Linked DNA regions of Congzhengia minquanensis. The protein of the gene in region 1 interacts with the protein of each later gene in a pairwise test. Links are inferred from orthologs where the notes say so. Each region holds a gene or a part of one and is shown on either strand. Other genes may lie near its edges.

Region 1 (4,953 bases):
GCGGTTTCTGCTGATGATTGTCGCCGGTGCGGCGGGGCTCATTCACAAGCTCCCTATCATTGGCTGGGGAGACTCTCTTTTGGGAGCGTTGTTTGGTTTGTTTCGCGGTTTGCTTTTCGTTTATGTGCTGCTGGCTTTTGTGACATTTGCTGCATCTATGGCACCGGACGGGGCTCTTTCCCGTGCAATAAAATACTCGGAATTTGCTAAAGTGATGTATAATGATAATGTTCTTTTGGATTTTATCTATAAAGGCTAATTCCTGTTTGACAATGAAATTCAACAGAGGTATAATGAATAACAGATAAAAAAATATGGAGGCTTTAAAATGGAAATTAAAATTGTGAAAACAACAACACCGAAAGAGAAACCGGCTGCAAACGCCTTAGGTTTCGGAAAATATTTTACAGACCACATGTTCGTTATGGACTATAGTGTGGAAAAGGGCTGGCACGACGCAAGAATTATTCCTTACGGCCCGTTTGAGTTTGAGCCCTCCTGTATGGTGTTTCATTACGGACAGTCTATTTTTGAAGGCTTAAAAGCTTACAAAGGCGCTGACGGCGGCGTGCTTTTATATCGGCCGTATGAAAATATGAAGCGCATGAACCGGTCGAACGACAGGCTTTGTATTCCGCAGATTGATGAAGATTTTGCCGTTGACGCAATTCGCCAGCTTGTTCTCCTGGACAAAGACTGGATTCCCGAGGGCGAGGGAACATCTCTCTACATCCGCCCCTTTGTGTTCGGAACAGACAACGCGCTGGGCGTTCACCCGTCCCATACATATAAATTCATTGTTATCTTAAGCCCTGTGGGTTCTTACTATGCCGGCGGACTTTCTCCTGTTAAAATTTGGGTTGAGAGCGAATATGTCCGTGCAGTGCGCGGCGGTATCGGCGCGGCGAAAACAGCCGGCAACTACGCTGCCAGCTTAAAGGCCCAGGAAGTTGCAGAAAAGAAAGGGTATTCCCAGGTGCTCTGGCTGGACGGTGTGGAGCAAAAGTATGTGGAAGAAGTTGGCGCGATGAACATTTTCTTTAAAATCGGCGGCGAAGTTGTAACACCTGTTTTAAACGGCAGCATTTTAGGCGGCATTACCCGGGACTCGGTAATCGAGGTGTTAAGGGGAAGCGGCTACAAGGTTACGGAACGCAAAATTTCTATTGACGAGGTTCACGAGGCTTATAAAAACGGCAAGTTAGAAGAGGTGTTCGGCACCGGAACCGCCGCTGTCATTTCTCCTGTGGGCGAGCTTTGCTATAAGGGCGAGAAAATGGTGATTAACAACAACGAAATCGGAGAGGTTTCGCAAATGTTGTATGACACCATCACCGGAATGCAGAAAGGCGCAATTGAAGACAAATATAATTTCACCTATAAAATTTAAGCTTAAACGATAAATGTGTGTTCCGCAGCGTTTAGCGCTGCGGAAACCGTTATTTTGCTTCTGAATTTGTTATTGTCAAACTTTATCTTAAATTTTCTTTTCTTAGCATGAGCTACTATCCCGCTTTTCGTTTATTTTAAACTTCATATCGGAGGAATTTTATGGATTTATCAAATAAAAAATTACAGGATTTGCGTGAAATCGCAAAAGCAATTGGCATAAAAAGTATTACCAAATATAAAAAGGACGAGCTGATTGCGGCCATTTCGGAAACGCCAAAAGCCTGCCCTTCTGCTGAATCGGAGGTAAAAGCGGTTGAGAAAACGGCGGAAACAACAGTCACTGCGGAAGCCTCAAAAACCGAACAAAATGGTGCAGTAAAACAGGAAAACAAGGCACCTGCTAAAAAGGCCGGGCAAAAGCGCCCGGAGCTCACTGTTTCCGGCTCCGACAATATCGTAGGCGGGATTTTAGAGGTGCTGCCGGACAATGGATTTGGCTTTCTGCGCGGGGAAAACTACCTTTCTACGCCGAAAGACGTTTACGTTTCGCCTACGCAAATCCGCCGGTTTAACTTAAAAACCGGCGACAAGGTGACGGGTATTGCCCGCCTGCCGAAAGAGGAGGAAAAGTTTCCGGCGCTGATTTTTGTGCAGCATGTGAACGACGACACACCTGACAAAGCAATTCGCCGCAAGCCTTTTGAATATTTAACACCCATTTTTCCCACAGAGCGAATCCGGCTGGAAAACAACCAGAGGGACTATGCCATGCGGCTGGTGGATTTAATAGCCCCCATAGGAAAAGGGCAGAGGGGCTTAATTGTTGCACCGCCGAAAGCCGGTAAAACAACGCTTTTAAAAAATATTGCCAACAACATTGAAGCAAACCATCCGGAAATTACGTTGATTGTGCTTTTAATTGACGAGCGACCTGAGGAAGTGACAGACATGAAGCGGTCGATTTCCGGCGACGTGGTATATTCCACCTTCGACCAGGTGCCGGAACACCATGCAAAGGTGGCCGAAATTGTGTTAGAACGCGCCCAGCGTCTGGTGGAGCAGAATAAGGACGTTGTTGTGCTGTTAGACTCTATTACCAGGCTTGCCCGGGCATATAACTTAACTGTGCCTCCCTCGGGCAGAACGCTCTCAGGCGGGCTTGACCCCAGTGCCCTGCACAAACCGAAAAAGTTTTTCGGCGCGGCAAGAAATATTGAAAACGGCGGCAGCCTCACCATTTTGGCTACCGCGCTGATTGAAACGGGCAGCCGCATGGACGACGTGATTTTTGAAGAGTTTAAGGGTACGGGCAATATGGAGCTGCACTTAGACAGAAAGCTTCAGGAAAAACGGATTTTCCCTGCCATTGACATCAACAAATCCGGCACAAGAAAAGAAGAACTGCTGCAAACGCCAAAGGAACTTGAGGCGGTTTGGGCCGTTCGCCGGGAGCTTTCCAGTCAAACTACCCAGGACGTGACGGAACAGCTGATTAACAACTTAATCCGTACAAAGGATAACGAGGAGTTTGTGGAGCTGATTTTGCGGTCGTACGACCGGGGCAGGAAAAACAGGTTTTGACAAAATAATTTGATTTAAAAAATTTTTTCGTATAATTCCAAAGCGTATTTTGCATAATAGTATTGAGCGCAAAAGTGTGCTCAAATAATACTTTAACCAAGCTTTGGGAGGAAAAAAATGAACAATCAGAATCAGAACAACAACCAAAACAGAAACCAGAATAACCAGAACCAGAATCAGAACCAAAATAACCAGAACAACAACCAAAACAGAAACCAGAACAATCAAAATCAGAACAAAAATCAGAATAGGGAACAGTTCTAATTTTAGAGAAGTTCAAAAAAGCCGCCCTTTTTATAGGGCGGCTTTTTTCTTGCTATTCGGCGTCTTTCGGCGGAATGCGGTTTTGATAGTCGCTTACGTTTAAACGGTCAATCTTACACTTTTGACGATAAGACAGCGGCGTTACGTTCTCGTGCTTTCTGAAAATATCATTAAACCGCTGCTGGCTGGAAAACCCAACCATTTTTGCAACGTCCGCCACTTTTACGTCGGTATTCTGCAAATATTCCTTTGCTGCCTCAATGCGCACCTTTAAAATATAACTTTTGGGGCTGATTCCGAATTTATCTTTAAAAGAATGCGCAAAATAACTGTCGGAAAGATAAATATATTTGGCAACTTGAGTTAACGTCAAATCCTTGTCGTAGTTGTTGTCGATATATTCCTTTGCAATGCCTAACAGCTCGTGAAGTTTCAAATTACGGTTTTTTGCACTCTGTTCCCACTCCTGCTTAAGAGTACGGGAAAGGAGCACAAACAGCTCAATAATTAACAAACAGCTTAAAAAATCGCCCCACACCTGATATTTCATGCGCTCCCTTAAAATTCGGTTCATTACGTGAACAATGTCGTTTTTCTTAGACAGCGTTAAATGCAGGTAATCGCCGGTGGCCTCATCTTCAATATATTCAATAAAATCCGTAAGCGACACGTGGCTGTCAAGCTCATTTTTCTGGGTTTTAAAGGTAAAGCTCAGCACAATGAACTCGCACACGTCGGATTTCACCACAAACTTATGCGACCTGCCGGGCTTGATAATGACAATGGAGTGCGGCGTCATGCTGACATCGATCCCCTCAATTTGAAAAACAGCAGTCCCTTTTTTTATATAAACCATTTCAAAATGGTCGTGGCGGTTTGCAGTCATCGACCAGTTGGTGTCGTGAATTTTTTCAATTGTTTTCACTATGGCCGGCATATAGGTTAGTTTTTCTACCAATTCGTCCCACGCGCGGGGAAGCTGGTCGCTGTTTGGCATAGAGAACACACCTTTCCAACAAAAATTAATGAAATTTGTTTTATTATACAATAAAATTGCCGAAATGTAAACAGTATTTTAACTTTATTGACACTTTTTTTTTATTATGCTATACTGTTTTCATGATAATCGAATAGGAGTGGATAAACATGCCATATATTGGGACAAAGACAACGAAGACGCTTACAGAGGAGAAAAAAGCCGCTCTTGCAAAACGGTTTGGAACGGCCATTACCACCATTCCCGGAAAGTCTGAGGCACATTTGATGCTGGGCTTTGAAGGAGACGCCACCATGTATTTCGGAGGAAAAACCGGCGAACCTATGGCCTTTGTGGAAGTGAAGCTGTTCGGAACGTCTGACCGGGAGCATTTAACAATGCTTACAAAACAAATTTGCGATATATTAAAGGAAGAACTGGGCATCGACGGCGCAAACACCTATGTGAAATATGAAGAAGTTGCCCACTGGGGTTGGAACGGAAGCAACTTTTAAGCATGGATATTAACAAAATGATGACGCCCAGGCTCATGTCCGCGGCTGGGTTTGTTTCCTGCGGCGCAACAGTGGCCGACGTGGGGACAGACCATGCCTATATTCCCATCTGGCTTGTAAAGAACGGCGTTTGCCCGGGTGCTGTGGCAATGGATATTAACCAGGGTCCGATTTTGCGGGCAGAAGAAAATATCAGGAAATTTGGCTTAGAAACAAAAATCCGTA
Region 2 (3,839 bases), on another replicon or contig:
GTTAAAGTTTTCGCAAAGCTTTTCTTTGCCAAACGAAACCTTACCCACCGGGCAGTGGATGATGTTGGTTTTGTCCAAACGGTATTCCACTTTACCGGATTTAATCTCGTTAACGGCCTTTGTAACGTCCATTGTAACCGTGCCGGCTTTCGGGCTGGGCATTAAGCCTTTCGGGCCCAAAACCTTACCTAAACGGCCTACAACGCCCATCATATCGGGTGTTGCAACAACAACGTCGTAATCAAACCAGTTCTCGTTCTGAATTCTGGGAATCAGTTCCTCAGCGCCTACAAAGTCTGCGCCTGCGGCCTGTGCCTCGTCAGCTTTCTCACCTTTGGCAAACACCAAAACACGGGCAACCTTACCTGTGCCGTGAGGCAAAACAATGGCGCCGCGAACCTGCTGGTCTGCGTGTCTTGAGTCAACGCCCAAACGAACGTGAACCTCAACGGTTTCGTCAAATTTTGCTTTAGAAGCTTTTACAACCAGGTCCAAAGCTTCGTCAGAGTCATAGAGCTTTGATTTTTCGATGAGCTTCGCGCTCTCTTTATAATTTTTTCCTCTAAACATTCTGTTTCCTCCTTCTGTGGTCAAACAAGCGAATGTTCGCTCTCCCACTTAATTAAAAATCGAATTAGTCTTCGACAGTAATGCCCATGCTTCTTGCAGTTCCTGCAATCATGCTCATGGCAGCTTCAATGGATGCTGCGTTTAAGTCAGGCATTTTCTGTTCAGCAATCTGTTTTACAGCGTCTTTGCTGACCGTAGCAACCTTTGTTTTGTTGGGCGTACCCGAAGCCTTGTCGATTTTAGCGGCTTTCTTTAACAGTACAGCCGCCGGGGGAGTTTTTGTGATGAATGTGAAAGACCTGTCAGCATAAACTGTGATAACAACAGGGATAATTAATCCTGCGTCCTTTGCTGTTTTTTCATTAAACTCCTTCGTGAACTGAACGATGTTTACACCGTGCTGACCCAAAGCAGGACCAACCGGGGGAGCCGGAGTAGCTTTGCCTGCCGGAATCTGCAGCTTGATGTAACCTGTGATTTTCTGTGCCATTTTGTGCACCTCCTCTTTAACAAATGTGGTAATGGCGAACAGGATTTTTAAATTTCCCGTCCTCCCACACGCGGAAAACCCCGCGCAGGGCAGCAAATATACTGCCCGAAAAGGCATTTGCCCGAAAGCAGACCGCCTTTATAAAAGCCGGCGGAAGCCCGCCTGCGTTTTTAACAACATTAGTTTAACACTTCAATTTGTGAAAAGTCAAGTTCAACTGGCGTTTCGCGGCCGAACATGGAAACGATAACGCGAACGGTTTGTTTTTCGGTGTTAATTTCGTCCACCACGCCAACAAAGTCGGCAAATGCACCGTCGGTAACGCGGACAGACGAGCCTGCGCTGAAATTAACCTCAACAACCCTGCGTTCAATTCCCATGGAATGAACCTCTTCCTCGGTTAAAGGAACGGGTTTCGAGCCGGGGCCAACAAACCCCGTAACGCCGCGTGTGTTGCGGATTACATACCAGCTGTCGTCTGTCATAATCATTTTCACCATGACATAGCCGGGCAAGAGCTTTCTTTGCACAACCTTTTGTTCGTTGCCCTTCTGCTCCACAACCTCTTCCATCGGAACCTGCACCTCTAAAATCAAATCCTGTAGGCCGCGGTTTTCAATGGTTTTTTCCAAATCCGTCTGAACTTTTTTTTCATATCCTGAAAATGTATGAATAACATACCATTTTGCGTCTTCAGCCATATTTGTCCAAAAGAAGCAAAGCCTCTTTTTGCCTCCTTTTCCCATGCGCTTTTTTCTTCACAGCGTCATGTGTTATTAAAACAGCTGTCTACTTCATAAATGAGAGCAGATACGTGAACCCGAGGTCAATTAAAGAAATAAATACGCCCAGCAAAATAATGAATGTAATTACAACGCCGGTGTTATTTCTAACTTGTTTAAAGCTTGGCCAAACGATTTTTTTGAATTCAGACTTCATTTCACGAAAATAGGTTGCAACTTTGCCGGGGCCCTTTTTTGCTTTCTGTGTAGCTTCTGCCATATCGTTCACATCCTTACAATTAGTTTAAACGGAAACCTATTTTGTTTCCCTGTGCAGCGTGTGCTTTTTGCAGAATCTGCAGTATTTGTTAAGCTCCAGTCTGTCGGGTGTATTCTTTTTTTCCTTCATGGTGTCGTAATTTCTCTGTTTGCACTCTGAACATGCAAGAGTAATTCTTGTTCTCATATGGAACGCCTCCTAAGCATTTTTGTTATTCTGATCCGTTATAGGTGTTTTTTTTTGTGAGCAAAAAAAAAAAAGAACCTATCCACTTCAAGCACCCTATACTATACCATAAACACAGGTTTAAGTCAAGTGTTTTTTTGCAAAAAACCAGATATTTTTGCGCTTTTCCAGGTGTTGTGGCAAGTTGCAGGCCGCCTTCAAGATGTTGTGTGGAAGCCGTGCGGAATTAAATAAAATTCCGCACGGAATTCTCTATCTTCCAATCACTTTTACTTCCGGCTCCAGCGTCACACCAAACTTTGAAAACACAGTTTCCTGCACTTTTGCAATCAGCCGCACCACATCTTCACAGGTTGCGCCGCCGTTGTTCACAATAAAGCCCGCATGCTTTTCTGAAACACCTGCGCCGCCTACGCCTGCTCCTTTCAGTCCCGCGTCTTCAATGAGCTTCGCGGCAAAAAAGCCCTCCGGCCGCTTGAAGGTGCTGCCGGCGCTGGGTTTTTCCAGCGGCTGTTTCTCTTTCCTTCGGGCGTTTAAATCCCGCATGGAAGCCAAAATCTCGTCCGGATTTTTAGGCGACAGGCTCATTTTGGCAGACAGAATGAATTTTCCGCCGGCGGAAAACACGCTGTGCCGGTAAGAAAAATCGTGCTCGCTGCGGGAAACGGTTTGCATATCGCCGTTTTCATCTAAAAACCTTGTCTGAGTCACAACATCTTTCATTTCCCCGCCATAGGCCCCGGCGTTCATAAAGACAGCGCCGCCTAAGCTGCCCGGAATTCCCGAGGCAAACTCCAGCCCGGAAAGAGCGGCCCGCTGCGCGGTTTTTGCAAGCTTTGCCAAGGATGTAGCCGCGCCGGCTTCCAGTTCGGTGCCGGAAGCCTTGGCATAGTCAAACGCGCCGGACAGCCGGAACACCACGCCGTCAATCCCAGCGTCGCTGACCAAAAGGTTGGAGCCTGCGCCAATCAGCAGAAACGGCACGTTTTTGCTCCTGCACAGCTTTACAAGGCGGGAAAATGCTTCCTCCCCCGCCGGTTCCACAAATAGGTCCGCCGGACCGCCGATTTGAAAGGTGGTATATCGGGACATAGGAACGTTTCGTTCCACATTTACCGGCTGAATTGCCAAAACTTCCTGAACAAACGATTCTGTGACCATAAAAAATTCCTTTCTATGTTATATAACTTATACGCCCATCTGGTCTAAAAGCCTGTCGTTTAATTCCTGTGCGGCGTTATAGCCCATTTTGCGCTGCCTCTGGTTCATGGCGGCAACCTCCACGATAATGGCCAGGTTCCGGCCGGGCTTAATGGGAATGGTAAGCGACGGCACTTTTATGCCTAAAATATCGGTGTGCTCTGTTTCAATTCCCAGCCTGTCATAGGCTTTGCCGTTCTGCCAGTTTTCCAGGTTAATGACCAAATCAATGTTTTCCGTATCTTTTACAGAACCCATACCAAAAATACGCTTTACATCCACAATTCCTATGCCGCGAAGCTCAATAAAATGCCTGATAATTTCTGGTGCGCTGCCCACCAGCGATTTGTTCGACACCCGTTTAATTTCCACCGCGTCGTCGGCAACCAGC

What was found.
Region 2: the proteins of rho (region 1) and nusG interact in binary tests that used the Escherichia coli proteins (3 or more experiments, as listed by UniProt). The link is inferred for Congzhengia minquanensis from one-to-one orthologs.

What each region holds. Positions count from the first base shown.
Region 1 is NZ_JACRSU010000001.1:224,276-229,228, reverse strand. Bases 782-3,762 are described here. They hold rho (transcription termination factor Rho), read left to right. Parts: upstream 782-1,551; coding sequence 1,552-2,973; downstream 2,974-3,762. Other genes in these bases: H8698_RS01060 (helix-turn-helix transcriptional regulator), read right to left, coding at 3,290-3,762; H8698_RS01065 (hypothetical protein), read left to right, coding at 3,091-3,237; H8698_RS01075 (branched-chain amino acid aminotransferase), read left to right, coding at 782-1,390. Also shown: H8698_RS01080 (CvpA family protein), read left to right, coding at 1-259; more of H8698_RS01075, read left to right, coding at 329-781; more of H8698_RS01060, read right to left, coding at 3,763-4,234; H8698_RS01055 (phenylpyruvate tautomerase MIF-related protein), read left to right, coding at 4,384-4,728; H8698_RS01050 (tRNA (adenine(22)-N(1))-methyltransferase), read left to right, coding at 4,731-4,953. UniProt on the Escherichia coli protein: Facilitates transcription termination by a mechanism that involves Rho binding to the nascent RNA, activation of Rho's RNA-dependent ATPase activity, and release of the mRNA from the DNA template.
Region 2 is NZ_JACRSU010000004.1:62,097-65,935, forward strand. The notes cover bases 1-2,853. They hold nusG (transcription termination/antitermination protein NusG), read right to left. Parts: upstream 1,762-2,853; coding sequence 1,240-1,761; downstream 1-1,239. Other genes in these bases: rplA (50S ribosomal protein L1), read right to left, coding at 1-570; rplK (50S ribosomal protein L11), read right to left, coding at 635-1,060; secE (preprotein translocase subunit SecE), read right to left, coding at 1,850-2,062; rpmG (50S ribosomal protein L33), read right to left, coding at 2,099-2,248; murB (UDP-N-acetylmuramate dehydrogenase), read right to left, coding at 2,501-2,853. In the rest of the region: more of murB, read right to left, coding at 2,854-3,409; hprK (HPr(Ser) kinase/phosphatase), read right to left, coding at 3,437-3,839. UniProt on the Escherichia coli protein: Part of the processive rRNA transcription and antitermination complex (rrnTAC). The complex forms an RNA-chaperone ring around the RNA exit tunnel of RNA polymerase (RNAP).